3 regions of the Kitasatospora sp. MAP12-44 genome follow, and region 2 is predicted to be linked to each of the others. Evidence: riboswitches for the same ligand, from Rfam matches in the RefSeq annotation. Region 2 holds a riboswitch; each other region holds the start of a gene.

Region 1 (7,678 bases), 2.4 Mb from region 2:
GCTGGTCTACCGCCTGCGCCGGATCCGCGATGCCCGTCGCGCCGAGCGTTAGTCCCGGGTGGCCCTGGGTAGGGTCGCTGGCATGGCCCCTGCTGCGTTCGAACCGAGCACACCGTCCGGCCGCGCTGGGCTCGCCGCCCTGCTGGCCGCGCCCGCCGAGGCCGTCGTCGCCCTGGACTTCGACGGCACCCTGGCCCCGATCGTCGCCGACCCCGATCAGGCGCACGCCCACCCCGGCGCGGCGCCCGCGCTGGCCCGACTGGCGCCGCTGCTGCGCGCGGTGGTGGTGGTGACCGGCCGCCCGGCGCAGGACGCGGTGCGGCTCGGCGGCTTCGCGCAGGTGGCCGGGCTTGAGCACCTGGTGGTGCTCGGGCATTACGGCGCCGAGCGCTGGGAGGCGGCGACCGGCGAGCTGCGGGCCACCCAGGTGCACCCCGGGGTGGCCGCGATCCGAGCCGAACTGCCTTTGCTGCTGCGGCGGTTGTCGGCGCCCGAGGGCAGCTGGATCGAGGACAAGGGCCGCTCGCTGGCCGTCCACACCCGCCGTACCGCCGAGCCGGAGGCCGCCCTTGAGCAGCTGCGCGAGCCGCTCGCGCTGCTGGCCGCCGCGCACGGCCTGGTGGTCGAACCGGGCCGGATGGTGGTGGAGTTGCGGCCGCCGGGGGCCGACAAGGGCGGCGCGCTCACTGAGTTCCTGCACGAGCGGGAGGCCGGCTCGGTGCTCTACGCCGGTGACGACCTGGGCGATCTGGCCGCCTACGCGGCGGTGCGCAAGCTGCGCGGCGAGGGGCTGCCCGGCCTGCTGGTGTGCAGCGGCCCGGTGAACGGCGAGCCGCCGGTGCGCGAGGTGGCCGAGCAGGCGGATCTGGTGGTCGCCGGGCCGGCCGGTGTGGTCGAGCTGCTGGAGAACCTCTATGCCAGAGCGGCGAGTTGATCGAGGAACCACTGCTGGGGCGAGAGCGCGGTGGCGGCCGCCGCGAGGCGCTTGGTGCGTTCGGTGCGTTCGTCGGCCGGCATCGACAGCGCGCGGTGCAGGGCGTCGGCGGTGGCGACCACGTCGTACGGGTTGATGGTCAGCGCGTCCTCGGCGAGTTCGGCGTGGGCGCCGGCCTCGCGGGAGAGCACCAGGGCGCAGCCCTCGTCGCTGACCACCGGGATCTCCTTGGCGACCAGGTTCATGCCGTCCCGGATCGGGTTGACCAGGGCCACGTCGGCGAGCCGGTAGGCGGCCAGCGAACGGGCGAAGTCGTCCTCGACCTGAAGTATCAGGGGCTGCCAACTACCGCTGCCGAACTCGGTGTTGATCTCCTCGCCGATCCGCCGTACGGCCTCGGTGTAGGCGCGGTACTCGGCCAGGTCCTGGCGTGAGGGGTAGGCGAACGCGATGTGCACCACCTGGCCCCGCCACTCGGGGCGGGTGCGCAGCAGATGGCGGTAGGCCAGCAGGCCGCGGACGATGTTCTTGCTCAGCTCGGTGCGGTCCACCCGGACGATCGTCCGCCGGTCGCCGACGAGTTGACGCAGTGACAGCAATCGCTCGTCGACGTCCGCACGATGCGAGCGCTCACGCAGGAACTCGCCGTCTGCGCCGAGGCTGTGCACGCCGAGCCTGGTGGTGCGGCCCTGGTAACTGACCGAGAGCTCGGCCCGGTCGACCTCCGCGCCCAGCAACTGCTCGCAGCAGTCGGCGAACGCGGCCGCCCAGCGGCGGGTGTGGAAGCCGGCCCGGTCCGCGCCGAGCACGCCGGTCAGCACGCTGCGCGCGATGTCGTCGGGCAGCAGCCGGAAGTAGTCGGCCGGAGCCCACGGGATGTGCGAGAAGTAGCCGATCCGCAGGTCCGGCCGCAGCTCGCGGAGCAGCGCGGGGACCAGCGAGAGGTGGTAGTCCTGCACCAGCACCGCGGCGCCCGGTGCGGCCTCGGCGGCCAGCGCGTGGGCGAAGGCGGCGTTGTACTCCTCGAAGCCGGCCCACTGCTCGCGGAAGCCCGCGTCGAAGACCGGGGAGACCGGGGTGTCGTACAGCAGGTGGTGGACGAACCAGAGGGTCGAGTTGGCGATCCCGTTGTAGGCCCGGTCGAACACCTCGGGGGCGATGTCCAGCATCCGGACGGCCTGTCCGCCGACGTCGAAGCCGGCCCGGTCGAGGCGCCCCTGCGGGGAGCGCCGGGCGGCTGCCCGGTCGGCCTCGCCGAGCGCCGCGCAGACCCAGACGGCATGCGGGTCGTCGATCGCGGACAGCCCCGAGACCAGCCCGCCACCGCCGCGCCGCAGGGTCAGCGAGCCGTCCGGTGAGCTGCTGAAGGACACCGGACCCCGGTTGGAAGCCACCAGAATGCGTGCGGTCGTCTGTTCGGCCATATCTCCAACCTTGCCGTGGTCAGCGGTTGGCAAACCCCTGGTACTCCGTGACCTCGATCATCGGCGGGCGTTCCAGAGCGGTCACCCGATGGCTTTCGGCGGTGAACTCGCGGGTCCGGGCGTCGCGGGAGAACTGGGTCAGCACCGGGCGGGCTAGGTCCTCGGCGGCCTTCAGCCGGTGCGTGCGGTCCAGCCGCTCCAGGGCCGTGCGGTAGATGGTGGCGGCCATCCGACCCAGCGCCTGGCCGTCCTGGTGGCGGTGGTGGCGCACCCCCACGTCCACCTGCGCCAGCGCGTCCAGGCCGGCCAGCTCCAGGGCGTCCACCAGCAGACCGAGCTCCACCCCGTAGCCGGTCGGGAAGTGCAGCCGCTCCAGCAGCGAGCGGCGGGCCGCGTACTCGCCACCCAGCGGCTGGACGAAGCCGGCCAGCCGCGGCCAGTGCAGGTTGAGCAGCGGCCGGGCCACCAGCTCGGTCACCCGGCCGCCGCCGGCCGGTACCACCGCGCCGTCGGTCTCGAGCGGCCGGTCGTACATCGCCTTGACCAGCTGGATCGCCGGGTCGGTGAGCAGCGGGCCGACGATCCCGGAGACGAAGGCCGGGTCGAACTCGCGCAGGTCCGCGTCGACGAAGCAGACGATCTCGCCGGAGGTCACCAGCAGCGAGCGCCAGAGCACCTCGCCCTTGCCGGGCACCGCGGGCAGCCGCGGCAGGATCGCGTCGCGGTGCACCACCCGGGCACCGGCAGCCGCGGCCACCTCGGCCGTCCGGTCCGAGGAGCCGGAGTCGACCACCACGACCTCGTCCACCAGCGGCAGCCGGTCCATCAGCTCGCGGCGGATCACCGTGACGATCTCGCCGACCGTGGACTCCTCGTCCAGCGCGGGCAGGACCACGCTGACCGTCCCGGCGGGACCTGCCGCGCGCTTGGCGGCGAGCAGCGCGGCCGGGGGGCGGTCGGCCGCGGTCCAGGACCGCCGACGCAGCCAGGACGCCGCTTCCGGGAGTAGCGCGGGGCTCTGCTCGGCTGGCAAATCTCGCTCCTTGTCAGGTCGTCTCGCGTTGCGGACGGTACGGGCCACATCGCGGGCCTTCCGATACAGTCTTCGTACAGCGGTCAGACCTTCGCACGCCGGGGTCGGCCGCACCGCATGACCACAACTTCACAGAGCTCATCCAGAGGGACTGAGGGAACGGCCCGTCGAAGTCCCGGCAACCTTCTCGCACGGCTACTGACCACTTCGTGGTCGAGGCCCCGGCGGGACAGGTGCCAATTCCGTCCTGTGTCGCGCCCGCGGCACGGGGAAGATGAGGAGAGAGGCCTCCGCCATCATGGCTGTTGACGTATCTGCACCCACTTCGACCGTAGATCTCGGTCCCGCCGCCGCGCTGTCCTGTCGCGAGTGCGGCACGCGCTTCGAGCTCGGCCCGATCTTCGCCTGCGTCGAGTGCTTCGGCCCGCTGGAGATCGCCTACGACTTCGGCTCCTACCAGGCCGAGGAGCTGCGCAAGCGGATCGAGTCCGGCCCGGCGTCCATCTGGCGATACGCGCCGCTGCTGCCGGTGCCGGCCGACGTGGCCGACAAGCCCAACCTGAACCCGGGTTGGACCCCGCTGGTCAAGGCCGACAACCTGGGCCGCGAGCTCGGCTTCACCGCCCAGCTGCACGTCAAGGACGACTCCGGCAACCCGACCCACTCCTTCAAGGACCGGGTGGTGGCCTGCGCGATCGAGGCCGCCCGCGCCTTCGACTTCACCACCCTCTCCTGCTCCTCCACCGGCAACCTGGCCGGCGCGGTGGGCGCGGCCGCGGCCCGGGCCGGCTTCAAGTCCTGCGTGTTCATCCCGCACGACCTGGAGCAGGGCAAGGTCGTGATGGCCGGGGTCTACGGCGGCGAGCTGGTCGGCATCAAGGGCAACTACGACGATGTGAACCGCTTCTGCTCGGAGCTGATCGGCGACCCGGCCGGCGAGGGCTGGGGCTTCGTCAACGTCAACCTGCGCCCGTACTACGGCGAGGGCTCCAAGACGCTGGCGTACGAGATCTGCGAGCAGCTGGGCTGGCGGCTGCCCGAGCAGCTGGTGATCCCGATCGCCTCAGGCTCCCAGCTCACCAAGATCGACAAGGGACTGCAGGAGCTGATCAAGCTCGGCCTGGTCGAGGACCGCCCGTACAAGATCTTCGGGGCCCAGGCGGCCGGCTGCTCGCCGGTCTCGGCGGCCTTCAAGGCGGGCCACGACGTGATCCGCCCGGTCAAGCCGGACACCATCGCCAAGTCGCTGGCCATCGGCAACCCGGCGGACGGCCCGTACGTGCTGGACATCGCCCGCCGCACCGGCGGCGCCGTCGAGGACGTCACCGACGCCGAGGTGGTCGACGCGATCCGGCTGCTGGCCCGCACCGAGGGCATCTTCGCCGAGACCGCGGGCGGCGTGACCATCGGCGTGCTCAAGAAGCTGGTCGAGAACGGGCTGCTCGACCCGTCGAAGGAGACCGTCGCGATCAACACCGGTGACGGCCTCAAGACGCTGGACGCGGTGGCCGACGCGGGCCTGACCGCCACCATCCAGCCGACGCTGGAGTCCTTCCGCGCCGCCGGCCTGGCGTCCTGACCCTCAACCGTTAGCTAGGAGACCCCTATGAGCTCCACCGTCCGCATCCCGACCATCCTGCGCACCTACACCGACGGTAGGGCCGAGGTCTCCGCCGAGGGTGCCACCCTCTCCGAGGTCGTCAGCGACCTGGAGAAGAACCACCCGGGGATCAGCGCCCGGATCCTGGACGAGGCCGGCAAGCTGCGTCGGTTCGTGAACGTCTATGTGAACGACGACGACGTGCGTTTCGCGGAGGGCCTGGGCACCGCGATCAACGACGGCGCCGGCATCTCGATCATCCCGGCGGTGGCCGGCGGCTGCTGAGCGCCCCCGATCCACCACCTCCCGCAGGGCGCCCGCACGCTGACGTCACGTCAGCCGGCGGGCGCCCTGCGGCATGTCCGCGGGGCGGTCCGCGAGGGCATAGGCTTCGTCCGGCCGGTGAGACGTCCCGCTGGTGTTCCGCTTGATTGTGTCGGCGGCGTGTCAGAATTCCGCGGACAATTCGCACGATTGGTCCGCTATGCCCGGCGTGAATTGCTGAGTTCTGTCGCATTCATCCCCGAACACCCCTTAGCGCCCTTCCTGAATTCTGCGTCAGTGGGCCTGTTGCAGAGGGCTGCGATGCGGATACATTCAGCCGCGGTCGACGCATCCACCCGTCCCTTCGGCGCCAACTGGCGTCCGGGGGTTGGGTGCTGCGGCGTGCAGGGCTGCGCTCAGGGGGGTTCCTCGGGCCGGTCCACCAGAGACCCGGGCCCGCGACCTGCGGGCACGTGAAGGGCCAGCACAGCACTAGGGGAGTTCGGAATGGCTCAGGGCACCGTCAAGTGGTTCAACGCGGAGAAGGGCTACGGCTTCATCGCGGTCGACGGTGGTGCGGACGTGTTCGTCCACTACAGCGCGATCCAGATGGACGGCTACCGCACCCTTGAAGAGGGCCAGCGGGTCGAGTTCGAGATCTCCCAGGGGCAGAAGGGCCCGCAGGCGGACATGGTCCGTGCGCCCGCGGTCTGACCTTTCCGAACCTCGGACTCTCGGCTCGACCACGAGCTGGTGATCCATCAGGGCCCGCATCCGATCCCCGTGCCGGGGGAGGGTGCGGGCCCTGCCGTCGTTCGCGCCCGGGCCGCGAGTCTGCCGCGGCTTGCCGCGAAGAGCTTGCACTCACCACCCGAGAGTGCTAATCATTGGCGTTAGCACTCACAGCATGAGAGTGACAACGGACCGGGTCGGTGAGGCCCCCGGGAGCGGTAGGGGACAGGACCCCCGCACACCAGGGCCGTCCGTCGCGGGCACTGTCGGTCCGGTGCAGTCGACGTCGTCCCGGAGGACCACTTCACATGGCAAAGATCATCGCGTTTGACGAGGAAGCTCGCCGCGGCCTTGAGCGCGGGATGAACCAGCTTGCCGACGCCGTCAAGGTGACGCTGGGCCCCAAGGGTCGCAATGTCGTCCTTGAGAAGAAGTGGGGTGCCCCCACGATCACCAACGATGGTGTTTCCATCGCCAAGGAGATCGAGCTTGAGGACCCCTACGAGAAGATCGGCGCCGAGCTGGTCAAGGAGGTCGCCAAGAAGACCGACGACGTCGCGGGCGACGGCACCACCACCGCCACCGTGCTCGCCCAGGCTCTCGTCCGCGAGGGTCTGCGCAACGTCGCGGCCGGCGCCAACCCGATGGCCCTGAAGCGCGGCATCGAGAAGGCCGTCAAGGCCGTCTCCGACGAGCTTCTCGCGCAGGCCAAGGAGGTGGAGACCAAGGAGCAGATCGCTGCCACCGCCTCCATCTCGGCCGCCGACACCCAGATCGGCGAGCTCATCGCCGAGGCGATGGACAAGGTCGGCAAGGAAGGCGTCATCACCGTCGAGGAGAGCAACACCTTCGGTCTGGAGCTTGAGCTCACCGAGGGCATGCGCTTCGACAAGGGCTACATCTCGGCGTACTTCGCCACCGACCTGGAGCGTATGGAGACGTCGTTCGACGACCCGTACATCCTGATCGCCAACTCCAAGATCGGCTCGGTCAAGGACCTGCTGCCGCTCCTGGAGAAGGTCATGCAGAGCGGCAAGCCGCTCCTGATCATCGCCGAGGACGTCGAGGGCGAGGCCCTGTCGACCCTGGTCGTGAACAAGATCCGTGGCACCTTCAAGTCCGTCGCCGTCAAGGCCCCGGGCTTCGGTGACCGCCGCAAGGCCATGCTCGGCGACATCGCCATCCTCACCGGTGGCACCGTCATCTCCGAGGAGGTCGGCCTCAAGCTGGAGAACGCCGGCGTCGACCTGCTGGGCACCGCCCGCAAGGTGGTCATCACCAAGGACGAGACGACCATCGTCGACGGTGGCGGCGACAGCGAGCAGGTCGCCGGTCGCGTCAACCAGATCCGTGCCGAGATCGAGAACAGCGACTCGGACTACGACCGCGAGAAGCTCCAGGAGCGCCTCGCCAAGCTGGCCGGCGGCGTGGCCGTCATCAAGGCCGGCGCGGCGACCGAGGTGGAGCTCAAGGAGCGCAAGCACCGCATCGAGGACGCCGTTCGCAACGCGAAGGCGGCCGTCGAGGAGGGCATCGTCGCCGGTGGTGGCGTCGCGCTGCTGCAGGCGTCGGTGGCGTTCGACAAGCTGGAGCTCGAGGGCGACGAGGCCACCGGTGCCAACATCGTCCGCGTGGCGCTCGAGGCCCCGATCAAGCAGATCGCGATCAACGCCGGCCTCGAGGGCGGCGTC
Region 2 (7,678 bases):
CGCCGCGCTCCTTGGCACCGTCATACTGCTCCGACGCCGCCTCCTGCTGGGCGTTGAGGCCGTCGATCTGCGCCTTGACCTCATCCAGCGAGGGCTTGGGATCGGCCCAGGCACCGGTCTGCGCGGACAGTGCGACCGCGGTCGCCGCAGCTGCGGTGAACACGATGGTCCGCGTACGGCTCGGCTGCTTGGGACGGCGGTGGGACGCCACGGGAGGACTCCTTCTTCCTGCGGTCTCACCCGATCGGGCGAGTGGCCGGAAAAATAGGTTTGACGCCAGACCCTAGTGAAGATCACATCTTTGCGCCACTCTCCTGCCGCCACGAACTACCGCCCGCCCGGCGGTCCTCACCGAACCTCCACGCGCTGAGCCAGGGTCAAGCACGGCCGGACCGACCGGCGGCGGTCAGGCGCGGGAGAGCCGGTTCAGCAGCAGCACCGAGGCGACCGGGCGCGCGCCGGCCTTGCGCACGCCGTCGGCGACCTCCTTGTCCGCGGAGACCACCACCACCGGCCTGCCCTGCGGCTCGGCCCGCACCAACTGGCGGATCAGCTCGTCGGCCGTCTGCCCGGTGCGACTGAACCGCACCCGCACCCCGCGCGGCGGCGCCATGATCACCGGGACGTCCAGGTCCTGACCGTCGAAGACGCAGGTCACCTCGGCCTGGGTGCGCTGCGCGAGCATCGCCAGGCCGCCGAGCAGGCGCATCCGCTGCTGCTCGAGCGGCAGCGTCGGGTAGCCCGTCTTGGTCACGTTGTAGCCGTCCACCACCAGGTGGACCTGCGGGATCGCGAGCAACTGGTCCAGCAGCGCCGGGTCGTCCTCCGCCAGCGCCCGGCGGGCCACGTCGTGCGGCGAGGCCGCGGCCGGCACCACCGCGTCCACCAGGTCCGCCGGGTGCAGCTGGGTGACCGGCAGCGCCAACTCCCGCTGCAGGCCCTGCGCCGACTGCAGCACGGTGTCCAGCAGCAGCCGCAGCCGCATGTCCTCCACGCTGCGGCCCTCGCGCACCGAGCGGCGGCCGGACTCCAGGGCGCTCTCCAACTCGGCGACCCGGTGCTTGAGACGGCGGCTCTCGCTCTCCGCCGCGCCGCGCTCGGTCGCCGCGGCGGAGGCGGCGGAGGCCAGCTCGGCCTGCAGCTTCTTCACCTCGGCCTGCGCCCGGCGGGTGTCGCTCTCCAGGCTGCGCTGCTTCTTGCGCAGCGCCTCCAACTCCCGGCGGGTGCCCTCCGACTCGGCCCGCTGGCGGTCCAGGTCGGCCCGGGCCGAGGCGCGGGAGGCGGTCAGCTCCTCCTGGAGCTTCTCCACCATCCGCGCGGACTCGGCGGCGGCGCCGTCCGCGCCGGCCCGCTCCACCTGCTCGCCGGCCTCCACCACCAATTGCACCCAGCCGCGCGGGCGCAGCAGGTACGCGGCGGCGGCCACGTCCATCGGCTCGGCGGCGCCGGGCACGCTGCCCGCCTCCAGGGCCTTGACCAGGTCGGGCTGGCCGAGCCGCAGCCGGTCCGCTATCCGCAGCCGGAAGACCGGGTCGGCCTCCAGCGCGGCGGCCAGCGCCGTCCCGGCGTACTTCGCCCGGCGGGCCGGGGTGAACTTCGCATACGGACGGAGCGTCGTGGGCAACTCCCCGGCGGGCAGGCCGCCGAGCGCGTCCGCGGCCAGCCCGACCACCCGGCGGCGCACGCCCTCGGGCAGCGGCCGGTCCAACTGCTCGGCGGCCTGCTCAGCGGCCTGCTCAGCGCTCTGATCGGCGACCGGCTCGACAGCGTCGGACGCCTCCTGGGGGCTGTCCGTCTCCGGGCCGGGGGCAGCGGACAGCTTCCCTTGCGGCTCGGCGGACTCCCTCGCTGCGTCCATCGCGTCCTCGGCTCCGATCCTGTTCTGCGGGGGCCGCCCGGCCGGGTGCCCCACGCCCTAAAAGTCAACCGCTCGGGCAATTGTCGCGTGAACCGTGCCTCAGCGGACACCACGCCACACGCCCGCCCTGCCCACCCGGCCGCGGCAGAAGGGCTAGTCCTCGGCGCCCGGGCGGGGGACCAGCTCGATCTGGTCGACGGCGTTGCACCAGCGGCAGCGCACCGACTCCAGCGTCTCGCTCAGCACCTCACGCTCCTCCACCTTCGCCTCGCCCGCGAGATCGAGGTGCAGGTACTCGACCACCCGGGACGAGCGCGTCACGTCGAAACGGGTCAGGTTGCCGCACAGCGTGCAGCGCCAGCGGGTCTCGGCGGTAGGCGCGGGGACGGGCATCGGCGGGGTCCTCTCGGCGGATCCATGACCTGGGCGGTGCTCCCGCCCAGGCCCCAAGCCTAGGGCCTGGCCCTGGTGCAGCAGGCACCGGATACCGGTTCCCACCAGCGGGCGGACACGCCCTGCTGTCATGTGGTAACCCGGTCGCAGCACAGCGCGGTGTCAGCCGCCGCCCGGCGCGGAATGCATCCGCCCATGGTGCTCCCGGTGCGCGACGAGGTCGCCCGACCCGAGGACGAGCGGGCCGCGCCGGCCCCGCTGGTCAGCTATCTCCTGATCGCGCTGAACTGCGCGGTCTTCCTGGTCGGCCCCAGCGGCGTCAACCCGGGCTACGGCGACACCACCGCCGGACGCGCGTGCGCCGCCCAGCGCTACCAGCAGCGCTGGGGCGCGATCCCCGCCGAGCTGCTGAGCGACCGCCCGCTGACCCCCGCTCAGCTGGCCGCGACCACCCCACCGCTGCCCGCCTGCCCGCTGGTCGCCACACCCGGCAAGAGCCCGGCGCTCTCGGTGCTGACCTCGCTCTTCGTGCACGGCGGCTGGCTGCACCTGCTGGGCAACATGCTCTTCCTCTTCGTCTTCGGCGCCGGCGTGGAGGAACGGCTCGGACGGCTGCGCTTCCTCTTCTTCTACCTGGCCGCCGGCGCGCTGGCCGCGTACGGCTACGCGCTCACCGGGGGCGGCGGCGCCGAGTCGCTGCGGCCGCTGGTCGGGGCCTCCGGCGCGATCTCGGGGGTGCTCGGCGGCTACCTCCGGCTCTATCCCAAGGCCCGGGTCACCACGCTCGTCCCGCTCCTCTTCTTCCTGCCGCTGCGCCTGCCCGCCTGGCTGGTGCTCGGCCTGTGGTTCGCCGTCCAGTGGTGGTCGGCCCGCGACGCGCTGCCCGGCGTCGCCTACCTGGCCCATGTGATCGGCTTCACCGCGGGCTTCCTGGCCGTGTGGGCGGCCTGCCGAGGTGCCCGATACGCTGGCCCGACCCCTCCCCCACCAGGAGTTCCCCAGTGATCACCGCCATCGTGCTCATCAAGACCAGCGTCGACCGGATCCCCGAGATCGCCGAGGCGATCGCCGCCATCGACGGGGTGAGCGAGGTCTACTCCGTGACGGGCGGCTACGACCTGGTCGCGATGGTGCGGGTGCGCCACCACGAGGACCTGGCCGAGGTGATCCCCGGACGGCTCAACAAGGTGCCCGGCGTCGAGCACACCGAGACCCAGATCGCCTTCCGCACCTACTCCCAGCACGACCTGGAGACCGCCTTCGCGCTCGGCCTTGACGGCTGACAACCGTCAGCGCCTGGTGTCCGCCACACAGCGGCCGCCCTCGTTGCGGTAGGTCCAGCGCGCGCCGTCCGCCAGCAACTCCCGGACGGCGCCAAGGAAGCGCTCCAGGTGCTCGTCGGGGGTGCCGGCGCCGAAGCTGACCCGGATCGCGTTCAGGCTCTGCTCCCCCGGCAGCGACGGCTCGGGCGCACCGCACTCGGAGGGCGCGGCCTGCTCCCCGCCGAGCAGGGTGCGCACCAGCGGGTGCGCGCAGAACAGGCCGTCGCGCACCCCGATGCCGTACTCCGCCGAGAGCGCGGCCGAGAAGTGCGAGCTGTTCCAGCCCTCGACCACGAAGGAGAGCACGCCGACCCGCGCGGCGTCCTCGCCGAACAGGCTGAGCACCTTGACCTGCGGGAGCTCCGCCAGACCCGCCTTCAGCCGGGCAACCAGCTGCTCCTCGCGGGCCTGCAGCGCGTCGAAACCGGCCTCGGTCAGCGCGCGGCAGGCGGAGGCGATCGCGTAGGCGCCGATCACATTGGGCGAGCCGGCCTCGTGCCGGGCCGGGCCCCGGTGCCACTCGACGGCCACCGAACCGTCCGCCTCGCGGGCCACCGTACGGCTGGCGCCGCCGCCCGCCAGGTACGGCTCCGCCGCGTCCAGCCAGTCCGAGCGCCCGGCCAGCACGCCCGCGCCGAACGGGGCGTACAACTTGTGCCCGGAGAAGGCGATCCAGTCCACGTCCAGCTCGCGCACCGAGACCCGGTGGTGCGGCGCGAGCTGGGCCGCGTCCAGCACCACCCGGGCGCCGTGCCGGTGCGCCACCTCGGTCAGCTCGGCGATCGGCCACAGCTCGCCGGTGACATTGGAGGCGCCGGTCACACAGAACAGCCGGTGCTCGGCGGGCTGCGCGCTGAGCGCGGCCTCCAGTGCGGCGACCGCCTCGGCGTGCGAGCGCGGCGCGGGCAGGTAGCTGACGCTCAGGCCCTCGCGGCGCCAGGGCAGCAGCGAGGCGTGGTGCTCGGTCTCGAAGGCGAAGACCCGGGTGCCGGCCGGCAGCGCGCCCGCCAGCAGGTTCAGCGAGTCGGTGGTGGCCCGGGTGAAGACCAGCTGGTCGCCCTCGCGCAGGTCCAGGAACTCCTCGACGGTGCGCCGGCTCTGCTCGAACAGGTCGGTGGAGAGCTGCGAGAGGTAGCCGGCGCCACGGTGCACGCTGCCGTAGTAGGGCGCGTAGGCGGCCACGTCGTCCCAGACCCGCTGCAGCGCGGGGGCGCTGGCGGCGTAGTCGAGTGCGGCGTAGGTGACCTTCTCGCCGCTCACCAGCGGGACCTCGACGGCGGAGCCGAGCACGGCCAGGGGGGTGAGGAAACGGGTGTCGAGAGACATGGGGATGCACTCCTCCAGGGGTCTGGACCCCGGGAGTGAAGAGACCGGTGGCCCGCGCTTGCCATGCGGACCTGTCGCCGCCTGGCCTGGTCTTCACCCAGGGCACCCCGCCACGGACGGAGGGTTGCCGGACAGCAAGCTGGGGCTAGTCGCGCTGTCACTCATGACCTGACGAAGACTTTAACCAGCGGTCGAGGGATGGTCAAACACCGTCCCGCCATCCGGACAACCATGAGACCCGCAGGTCAGGCGCGTGCGGTCGCCTCGGCCCAGCTCTTCAGGGTGGCCTGCGCGGCGCCGGAGTCGATCGCGGCCGCGGTGCGCGCCATGGCGGCGGCGAGCTGCTCGGTGAGCGGCGCATCGGTCAGCTCCAGGGCGACCAGCGCCGCCGCGGAGTTCAGCACCACGGCGTCGCGCACCGGTCCGCGCTGGCCGGCCAGCACCCGGCGGGCGACGTTGGCGTTGTACTCGGCGTCCGCGCCGCGCAGGCTCTCCACGCCGGCCAGTTCGATGCCCACCTCGCGCGGGTCGAAGACGGTCTCGGTCACCTCGCCGGCCCGCACGATCCACACCCGCGAGGTGCTGCAGACGGTCAGTTCGTCCAGCCCGTCGTCACCGCGGAAGACCAGCGCGCTGGAGCCGCGCCGGGCCAGTACCCCGGCGATCAGCGCGGCCAGCCGGGTGTCGAAGCAGCCGACCGCGTGCGCCGTCACCTTGGCCGGATTGGTCAGCGGGCCAAGGATGTTGAAGGCGGTCGGCACGCCGAGGTCGCGGCGGGCCGGGGCGGCGTGCCGCATCGCCGGGTGGAACTTGGCGGCGAAGCAGAAGGTGAGGCCGACCTCCTCGGCGATCTCGGCCACCCGCCGGGCGCCGAGGTCGAGCCGGATGCCCAGGCGCTCCAGCACATCGGAGGAGCCGCTGGCCGAGGAGGCCGCCCGGTTGCCGTGCTTGACCACCTTGGCGCCGGCCGCCGCCGCGACGATGGCCGACATGGTGGAGATGTTGACGGTCTTCGCCCGGTCGCCGCCGGTGCCGACGATGTCCACCGCCGGGCCGGGGATGTGCAGCGGCTCGGCGTGCGCGTACATCGCGTCGACCAGTCCGGCCACCTCGTCGACGGTCTCGCCCTTGGCCCGCAGCGCCACCATGAACCCGGCCACCTGCGCCTGGCTGGCCTCGCCGCTCATGATCCGGTCCATCGCCCAGGCGGCGTCCGCCCGGGTCAGGTGCTCGCCGTTCAGCAGCGCGCCCAGGACGTCCGGCCAGGTGCGGACCACCTGCACGGGGTCCTGGCCGCCGTTCGCAGGGTTCACATTCACCATGGCCGACTCCAGCTCGCATCCGAGTGCTCGAAAAGGGATGCCGTCAGCCTAACCAGCGGGACGGGGCCGCCGCCCCGAGGACGACGGCCCCGTCCGTCTGCTGAGACGAACCGTTCAGCGCACTGCCGGACGGTCTCAGCTGGACAGGCTGCGGGCCCCGAGCCGGGCCCGCAGCAGCGCGGCGGCCGCGTCGGCCAGCGCCACCGGGTCCACCGGGTGGGAGATCGCCGCGTCCGCCCGACTCCAGGCGGCGAGCCAGGAGTCCTGCGGCCGGCCGATCAGCACCAGCACCGGCGGGCAGCCGTAGATCTCGTCCTTGACCTGGCGCGCCAGGCCGAGACCGCCGGCCGGCACGGCCTCGCCGTCCAGGACGCAGAGGTCCACGCCCCCCTTCTCCAGGGCACGCAGCACCGCCGGGGTGGTGGCGCACTCCAGGTAGGTCAGCTCCGGCAGATCCGCCGCGGGCCGCCGGCCCAGCGCCGTGGTGACCTGCTCGCGCGTGTTGCGGTCGTCGCTGTAGACGAGAACGGTCAGCGTCTCGTCGCTCGTGTGCGTCATCGGCCCTGCTCCCAGGTGCTCAGAAAAAGGTGCCTCGAAAGGTGCCTCGATACGTCGCCTGCTACCGCCGGTACAACGCGCCACGGGTGTGATCCGCGCCACGTCCACCACTCCCGGATGCTACTCCGCATCACCCGTCCCGGTGAGCGTCCCGCGCGATCTCCTCCGGACCCGGACGTGGCGGGCCGTCACCCGATCGGGCGTACGGCCGTCACCCCCACCCCCGTAGATCACCCGGACGGCCCACGCGCTAGCGCCTCCCGGCCTCTTCCGCCGTCAGGAACACGCGGGGCGAAGGGGTGATCCAGCCGGACGAACCGTCAGGAAAGTCGCATCGGACGACGAATCTCATCCGCCTCGGGCGACGACCCGCGCCCCGGAGGACCCGGACACGGCCATCCGGGCATACCGCACGCACCGGACACTCCGAGGGAGACCCCCCGACGTGAAGACGGAATAAGGGACCGACATAATGTCGGTCGTGGCGACAGCAACAGCAACAGAAACCGGGCACGCACATGGATCGGTCAATCGACCGAACATGACCAGCGTCGGAACCATCGTCTGGCTGAGTTCCGAGCTGATGTTCTTCGCGGCCCTCTTCGCGATGTACTTCACGGCTCGCTCCGTGAAGGGACCAGACTTCTGGGCCGAGAAGGCACATGCCCTCAACGTCCCCTTCTCCTCCGTGAACACCACGATCCTGGTGCTCTCCTCGCTCACCTGCCAGCTCGGCGTCTTCGCCGCCGAGCGCGGTGACGTGAAGAAGCTCCGCTCGTGGTTCTCGCTCACCTTCGTGATGGGTGCGATCTTCATCGGCGGTCAGATCTACGAGTACACCTCGCTGGTGAAGAAGGACGGCCTCTCGCTGTCCTCGGACCCGTACGGCTCGGTGTTCT
Region 3 (7,678 bases), 5.2 Mb from region 2:
ACGTGCACCGTCTCGTCGGCGCGGCCCGCGGCGGACTGGGCGTCGCGGATCTCGGCGACGATCGACCGGGCGTGCCCGGCGTCGCGCGGGGTGACGAAGCCGAGGTCCGCCGAGCGGGCCACCAGTTCGTACGGCACGGTGGCGTGCGCCAGTGCGGCGACGACGGGCTGCCCCTGCGGCGGACGCGGTGTGATGGAGGGCCCCCGCACGCTGAACCTGCCACCCTCGAAGTCGATGTAGTGCAGCTTGGCGCGGTCGACGAAGCGGCCCGTGGCGACGTCGCGGATCTCGGCGTCGTCCTCCCAGCTGTCCCACAGCCGGCGCAGCACCTCGACGTAGTCGTCGGCCTCGGCGAAGAGCTCCCGGAGCAGTGCCTGCCCCGCCGGTGCGGCGAGGTCCTCGATCCGCAGGCGCGGCACCGTACGGCGTCCGAAGTGCGCCGCCTGGTCGGCTCGGCCGTCCACCTTGACCTGGACCCCGGCGCGTCCGGTGCTCACGAAGTCGAGGGTGGCGATCGCCTTGGAAAGGTGGAACGGCTCGGTATGGGTGACCACTGCGGTCGGGAGCAGTCCGATGTGGCGGGTCAGCGGCGCGATCCGGGCGGCGACCAGCACCGCGTCCAGCCGACCGCGCACGTGGTCGGTCCGCTCGTCCGGCTCGGTGGGGTGGGAGGACTGCAGGCCCAGGGAGTCCTCGATGGTCACCAGGTCCAGCAGGCCTCGCTCGGCTTCGGTGACCAGGTCGGCCCAATAGGGCGCGGTGAACAGTTCGTGCGGCCGGGCATCGGGCTCGCGCCAGGCTGCGGGGTGCCAGCCGGCGCCGTCCAGGGCGACGGCCAGGTGTAGGGCTGCGCGGGATTCGGGCATGGGTGTACCGCTTCCTTCGGATGGGTGTCTCGGCTGGGACGACGCGACACGCCGAACGGCGGCGCCTCCGGTAACGGGACCGGGGAGCTTCGGTGTTCGGGTTCGAGGTCCGGCGAGAGCGGGCTAGGCGGCGCTGCGCGGCGCGGAGGCGATCCGCACGGGGGCGTTCGCGTTCGCCGGACACAGCGCGGTGGCGACGCGCTGCAGATCGATGTGACGCCGCGAGTACGTGGTGGTGACCCGGCACTGGGCCTTCACCGCGACGACCTTCAGGGTGAGGGCCGCAGACCGCTTGAGGGTGTCCCGCACTGTCGTCGCCTCCGTCCCGATCGGCCGCACCGGCTCGAACTCGCGCTTACGGCACCGTCTTCGGCTCCGCCGGGTCGTCACCTGGAGCACCCCGCCGCGTGGGAGGGTTGCCGTGCAGCGAGCCAGGGCTTGACGCTGACACTCATGACCTGGGTGAACCGTAACCCGCTATCCGGGTCCGGCACAATCCTGTAAAGATCAACACCGACTGCGCCGCCGGTGTTCCCGTCGGGCTGACCAGGCGACAGAAGCGCCGCTGAACCCGCTTGCTCCTCAGGGAAGTTGGATGAACCGTAGGAGGAGTGGACGCCGTGCCACGGCCCTGGCCGAGCGCGCCGGCCCACCCCTGATCTCAGACCCCGGTCAGGCGTTGACATTCCTCGCGGAGTGCGCCTAACTTTTGCCCACCAGAACGGTCATGAGTGTCAGCGAAAAGCCCTGGCTCGCTGCACGGCAACCCTCCCACGCGGCGGGGTGCCCCAGGTGACGACCGGACCGAACGACGATCGGTAAGCGCGAGGCCCGCTGGGGCAGATTGGCGAAGGTGACGGCGATGTACGCAGGTCCGGGGATGGCCGCATGGCGCCGCCACGGCCGTGCCGCGGCGTTCCTGAGCCGCCACATCGATCTTCGCCGGGTCAGCAGCGCACTGTGTCCCGCCTCCAGCAGCGCCCTCTGTCAGGCCTGACCACTTCTGCCTGAGGCTCTTTGCCTGATGGCTTCCTGACGCATGCCTTTCCCGGTGTGCTCCCCTCGTCCACACCGTCCGCGATGCGGCGCGCTCCGGCACGCCCCGCAGGTGGTCCTCGCCCCGCTGCGCGACCACTCCCGGCGCGGGCGCGGCAAAGGCATTCGCTGGAGTCCCTGAATGAGTGAGTCCCTGCTCCCCGCCGTGCCACCAGGCACGACGTATCCGCCCGCGACGGACCTGCCCCCGATGCTCTCCCCCGCGCCGGTCGACCCCGCCGACGCAGCGGTCGATCCCGCGCGGGCTGCCCGTCCCTTCTCGGCACAGCGGGTCATACCGCTGCGGCATCCGGGCCGCTGGATCACCAGTGCGATCGTCGCGGTGCTGGTCGCCCAGATCGCGCACGGGTTGGTGACCAATCCGTTCTACGAGTGGGGCCGCTTCCAGTACTGGTTCGTACGTCCGGTGATCACCGACGGCCTATTCATCACCCTGGAGGTGACGGCGTACAGTGCCGTGCTCGGGCTGGTGGGCGGTGTCCTGCTCGCGCTCGCAAGGCTCTCCCGCAGCCCGGTGCTCCGGGCGATCAGCTGGGTCTACATCTGGCTGTTCCGCTCGGTGCCACTGATCGTGGTCCTGCTCTTCCTCTACAACTTCAGTGCGCTGTACCGAACTTTGAGCCTCGGGGTGCCATTCGGCCCCGCCTTCCTGCACTTTGACGAGTCGAAGCTGGCCACGGACGTCGTGGTGGCGGTCGTCGGGCTGAGCCTCAACGAGGCCGCCTACGCCGCCGAGGTGGTGCGGGCCGGCATCCTCTCCGTTGACCAGGGCCAGCACGAGGCGGCCGCCGCCCTCGGACTGCCGAGGCGCTACCAGTTCGCCCGGATCGTCTTCCCGCAGGCGCTGCGGGCTGTCATCCCTTCCTATGTCAACCAGCTGATCGGTCTGGTGAAGAGCACCTCGCTGGTCTTCTACGTCTCACTGCTCGACCTGTTCGGCTCCGTCCAGAGCATGGGCAGCACCTACCCCGGCGACATCATCCCGTTGCTGCTGGTCGCCACCGTCTGGTACGTGATCCTTACCAGCGTGATCTCGATCGTCCAGTTCTACGTGGAGCGCCACTACTCGCGCGGCGCGCTGCGGACTCTTCCGCCGACCCCGTTGCAGCGGTTGCGCGTCGCCCTGTCCGCCCTGCGGACGCGTGTTCAGAGGGAGATGGCGATATGAGCACCCTGACTCCGAAGTCCCCGGGGGCCGTTGAGAGCGAGGCCGGGTCGCAGGCGTTGACCGGCGCGGAGACGCTGACGGAAGCGGACGTCCGACCCGCCGCGGTCGAGGTGCGCGACCTGCACAAGTGGTACGGCGCCCACCGGGTCCTCGACGGGATCGACCTGACGGTGGCGGCCGGTGAGGTCACGGTCGTCATCGGGCCGTCCGGCTCGGGCAAGTCCACGCTGCTTCGGGTGATCAACCACCTGGAGAAGCCCGATGTCGGCCATGTCAGCCTCAACGGCGAACTGATCGGCGTGCGCCGGCACGGGGAACGCCTGAAGGAACTGAGCGAGCGGGTGATCCTCGCCCAGCGCAGCCGGATCGGCTTCGTCTTCCAGAACTTCAACCTCTTCCCGCATCTGACCGTGCTGGACAACGTGGCCGCCGCCCCGGCGGCGACCGGCCTACTGCGCAAGCCGGAGGCGCAGAAGCTGGCGCGCACCCTGCTCGGCCGGGTGGGGCTGGCCGACAAGACCGGTGCCTATCCCCGGCAGTTGTCCGGCGGACAGCAGCAGCGGGTGGCGATCGCCCGCGCCCTCGCGCTGCGGCCGGGCGTCATCCTCTTCGACGAACCCACCTCCGCGCTGGACCCGGAACTGGTCGGCGAGGTGCTGGCCGTCATCAAGGACCTGGCGACCAGCGGCAGCACCCTTGTCATCGTCACCCACGAGATCGGCTTCGCCCGCGAGGTCGCCGACCGCATCGTCTTCATCGACGGCGGCCGGATCCTCGAACAGGGCCCGCCCGACCAGGTGCTGGATCACCCGCGGCATCCGCGCACCAGGGAGTTCCTGAGCAAGGTCCTCTGACCGCTCCGGCGTCAGCGGCACGCGTCACCGTCAGCCGTCACCGGATCCACCGCCCACTCGGGCACACCCGCAGAGCAAGGAAGAACCATGCCCAGCCTCCGCAGCAGACTCGTCCGCAACCTGTCCGCCGGCACTGCCGTCGCCACCCTCGCCGTCGGCCTCGCCGCCTGCGGAAGCAGCACCTCGACCTCCGTCGCGTCCGGTGACGCCGCCAGCGGCGCCGTCACGGTGGGCGCGTTGTCCAACGGCGCCGCGACGCAGACCGACATCAAGGTCTCCGAGGTCGCCTCCATCCGCTCCGAACTGCCCGCTTCGGTGACCAAGTCCGGCCAGTTGGTGATCGGCATCGGAGCACTGCCAGCCGGTTTCCCGCCGCTGGCGTACGTCGGCAGCGACCAGAAGACCCTCACCGGATCCGAGCCCGACCTCGGCCGGCTGGTGGCGGCGGTCCTCGGGCTCAAGCCGGTCGTCAACAACGCGACCTGGGACAACCTGTTCGTGGGCATCGACAGCGGCAAGACCGATGTCGGCTTCTCGAACATCACCGACACCGAGGAGCGCAAGAAGAAGTACGACTTCGCCTCCTACCGCCAGGACAACCTCGCCTTCGAAGTCCTCAAGAGCAGCACCTGGAACTTCAACGGCGACTACACGACCCTGGCCGGCAAGACCGTCGCGGTCGGCGCCGGCACCAACCAGGAGAAGATCCTCCTTGAGTGGCAGACCAAGCTCCAGGCGGCGGGCAAGCAACTCACCATCAAGTACTTCCCGGACACCAACAGCACCTACCTGGCGCTGAGCGGCGGGAAGATCGACGCCTACTTCGGCCCCAACCCCGGTATCGCCTACCAGATCACCCAGGACGCCAGGACCAGCAACCCGGTCCGCAACGCGGGCACCTTCTCGGGGGCGGGCGCGACGCTTCAGGGGCTGATCGCCGCGACCGCGAAGAAGGACAGCGGGCTCGCCAAGCCGGTCGCGGACGCGATCAACTACCTGATCGAGAACGGGCAGTACGCGAAGTGGCTGGCTGCCTGGAACCTGTCCAACGAGGCGGTAACCAGCGCGCAGGTCAACCCGCCGGGCCTGCCGCTCAGCAACTCCTGACCATCCGGCCACGAGGAATGGAAACCCGCGTCACCGTGTCCACCAGCGTCCACCCACCGCAGCCGCACAGCCCTATGGCACCGCACATCCTCGACAACCCCGCCTGGGCAGCGCTCGTCGGCCCGCACTCCCGGTTGGCCGAACGCATCGGTCGTGCCGCCCGCTACCCCACGGACGTCTCCCCGTTCACCGCCCTCGCCGACCCGACCGACCCCCGCGCCTGGGAGGACCTCGCAGCCCTGGTCGGACCGGGTGCGGTCACCCCGGTCAGCGGCGCGACCACACCGCCGGACGGGTGGCAGCTCATGGAGTCCGGGCAGGGCGTGCAACTGGTCGACACCGCGTTGCGGGCCGAACCCGCGCCGGAGGCCGTCCGACTCGGCCCCGACGACGTACCCGAAGTCCTCGACCTGGTCGCCCGCACCCAGCCTGGCCCGTTCCTGCCCCGAACCGTCGAACTCGGCGCCTATCTGGGCCTTCGACAGGGCGGAAAGCTCATCGCCATGGCCGGCGAACGCCTGCGCCCGCCCGGCTGGACGGAGATCAGCGCCGTCTGTACCGACCCGGACCACCGCGGCCGCGGCCTGGCCACCCGCCTGGTCCGCGCCGTGGCGGCAGGCATCCGGGAACGCGGGGACACACCGTTCCTGCACGCGGCCGCGTCGAACACCAACGCCATCCGGCTCTACGAGTCCATCGGCTTCACCCTGCGTCGGCACACGGCGTTCCTCCTCGTCCGCACCCCGGGCGGCGGCGAGGGCTGACGCGGTGGGGCGCGCCTCGGGCCCGCAGCGCCGTGCGGAGGTCGTCGCCGCGATCGTGGTCGCCACTGCGGGCTGAGCGTGGGCCACTGCCCGTTCCAGGGCCGGTCCGGGCCCGGCAGGGCACGATTCGCCATCGGAGCCGACCTGCCATGGAACGCAAGTACGCGCGTGGCCAGCACGCCGCACTGCTCGGGATAGAAGCCGAACGGCTTGCCTTGGACGAGCAGTTGCCCGCTGGCCTGCCGGACGAGTACACCGGTCGCACGCTCCGCGAGCACTACGGCCTGCCTCCGACGGAGGCCGCGTCGAAGTACCGGGGAAGCAGTGCGGGCGGCCCCTGGAGCCGGTAGCCGGTCTTCGGGTCGAGCCGAGCAGTTGCCACAGAGCGAGCAGGAGGATCGGTACGACCGAGCGCCGTACCCAGCGGGGTACGCGGCGGCGTCGGCCGTTGCGTGCGGCGACGGCGAACAGCTGGGGCGCGGGAACGGCGGCGGGTGGTGGCAGTGCGTCGGTGTCGATGGACACGGGTGTCTCCTCGGCTGGAACGGGACCCGGGCGAGGGGCGGCGGAGGTCGGTTGAGGGCATCCCGGGTGATCGAGGTCGACCGAGCAAGCCGGTCGGTCGTCTGGGAGTACCGCGACGACCCGCCACAGAACTTCTACAGCCCCTACATGTCCAGCGCCCAGCGGCTGCCCAACGGCAACACCCTGGTCGCGGAAGGGTCGTTCGGCCGCATCTTCGAGGTCACGGCGGGCGGCGAGGTGGTCTGCGAGTACGTCGTCCCGTACTTCGGCTCCTTCGGCCAGGGCGTCGGGATGGAGTCCTCGAGTGGCGCCCAGAACGCGGTCTTCCGCGCTTACCGGTATGCGGCCTCCGAGATCCCCTGGCTGTGAGGAGCCGGGGCCTCGGGGCGTGTGGCTGCTGGACACCGCTCGCCGGGTCAAGGGGTCTCGGCGACGGGTGAATCGAGGTTCTGGACACTGGCAGGGGACGCGGACGTGCTGGGGATCGGCTGGTCGAGCATGGTGCACACTGCGGCGTTCACCAGGGCCTGGTCGGCGGGGCCGGTCTTCGGCGAGGCCAGGCCGAAGATGGTGGTGGTGAAGACCGAGACCGTGCGGTGGCCGGTGGCGTCGGTGTAGTCCTCGCTGGAGTAGCCGGGGACCTGGCCGACGTGGCCCCAGACGGTGCCGCAGGGGGTGACCACCTGCTCCAGACCGAGCCCGTACCGGTTCGGATTGCCGCTCTCCTCCGCGACGGTGGTCTGCATCTCCTTGAGCTGGGCGGGCGCCAGGAGCTTGCCGGACATCAGTGCGGTGTCGAAGCGGGCCCAGTCCTGCGCGGTGGAGACCATGCTGCCCGCCGCCCACTCCGTGCTGGGGTTGATCCAGGTGGTGTCGACGTAGCCGGCGGGCCGGGCAGGACCGGCGAACGCCGTGCCGGCGGGCGTGCCGGGCGGCAGCACCGGAGCGAGCTGGGCGGCATCGGGCTCGTAGCCGTGCGCGAGAGCGGGGCTTTTCGGCTCGCCGGAGCCGGTGACGAGGTAGGTGTTCGCCAGGTGCAACGGCCCGGCGATCCGCTGCTGGATCAGTTCGCCCAGGCTCTGTCCTGACGCCTTCTCGGCGACCAGGCCGAGCGCGACGTAGTTGGTGTTGCTGTAGGAGTACTGCGCGCCGGGCGCGAAGAGCGGGTCGTGGCGGACGGCTGCGCCGATCAGCTCCCCGGGAGTCCACGGCCTGGTGTCCTGGCCGGTGAACGCCTTCAGGACGTTGGGATCGTTCGCGTAGTTGAACAGGCCGCTGGTGTGGTCGAGCAGCATCCGCAGGGTGATCGCGGACCCGTTCGGGATCAGGCCGGGCAGC

What was found. A riboswitch is a leader RNA that binds a small molecule or an ion and turns the genes downstream of it on or off. The one in region 2 is predicted to bind S-adenosylmethionine.
Region 1: another riboswitch for S-adenosylmethionine. It lies ahead of thrC (threonine synthase); the one in region 2 lies ahead of P3T34_RS11345 (aminotransferase class V-fold PLP-dependent enzyme).
Region 3: another riboswitch for S-adenosylmethionine. It lies ahead of P3T34_RS34515 (putative leader peptide); the one in region 2 lies ahead of P3T34_RS11345 (aminotransferase class V-fold PLP-dependent enzyme).

The regions. Positions count from the first base shown of each region.
Region 1 covers NZ_JARZAE010000004.1:4,807,263-4,814,940, forward strand. The annotation lists gene P3T34_RS22495 (DUF3263 domain-containing protein) at 1-52, shown strand, start outside; gene otsB (trehalose-phosphatase) at 83-934, shown strand; gene P3T34_RS22505 (trehalose-6-phosphate synthase) at 913-2,358, opposite strand; gene P3T34_RS22510 (glucosyl-3-phosphoglycerate synthase) at 2,378-3,391, opposite strand; SAM riboswitch class I at 3,527-3,672, shown strand; gene thrC (threonine synthase) at 3,690-4,970, shown strand; gene P3T34_RS22520 (MoaD/ThiS family protein) at 4,998-5,276, shown strand; gene P3T34_RS22525 (cold-shock protein) at 5,763-5,969, shown strand; gene groL (chaperonin GroEL) at 6,296-7,678, shown strand, end outside.
Region 2 covers NZ_JARZAE010000004.1:2,405,363-2,413,040, forward strand. The annotation lists gene P3T34_RS11320 (NlpC/P60 family protein) at 1-211, opposite strand, end outside; gene P3T34_RS11325 (NYN domain-containing protein) at 407-1,858, opposite strand; gene P3T34_RS11330 (hypothetical protein) at 2,012-2,251, opposite strand; gene P3T34_RS11335 (rhomboid family intramembrane serine protease) at 2,447-3,256, shown strand; gene P3T34_RS11340 (Lrp/AsnC ligand binding domain-containing protein) at 3,253-3,534, shown strand; gene P3T34_RS11345 (aminotransferase class V-fold PLP-dependent enzyme) at 3,541-4,899, opposite strand; SAM riboswitch class IV at 4,949-5,068, opposite strand; gene trpD (anthranilate phosphoribosyltransferase) at 5,145-6,221, opposite strand; gene P3T34_RS11355 (hypothetical protein) at 6,357-6,779, opposite strand; gene P3T34_RS11360 (heme-copper oxidase subunit III) at 7,252-7,678, shown strand, end outside.
Region 3 covers NZ_JARZAE010000004.1:7,565,084-7,572,761, forward strand. The annotation lists gene P3T34_RS34510 (LLM class flavin-dependent oxidoreductase) at 1-866, opposite strand, end outside; gene P3T34_RS34515 (putative leader peptide) at 990-1,175, opposite strand; SAM riboswitch class IV at 1,213-1,325, opposite strand; SAM riboswitch class IV at 1,590-1,697, shown strand; gene P3T34_RS34520 (amino acid ABC transporter permease) at 2,113-3,090, shown strand; gene P3T34_RS34525 (amino acid ABC transporter ATP-binding protein) at 3,087-3,944, shown strand; gene P3T34_RS34530 (ABC transporter substrate-binding protein) at 4,032-5,051, shown strand; gene P3T34_RS34535 (GNAT family N-acetyltransferase) at 5,126-5,815, shown strand; gene P3T34_RS34540 (hypothetical protein) at 5,965-6,165, shown strand; gene P3T34_RS34545 (arylsulfotransferase family protein) at 6,392-6,709, shown strand; gene P3T34_RS34550 (serine hydrolase domain-containing protein) at 6,757-7,678, opposite strand, start outside.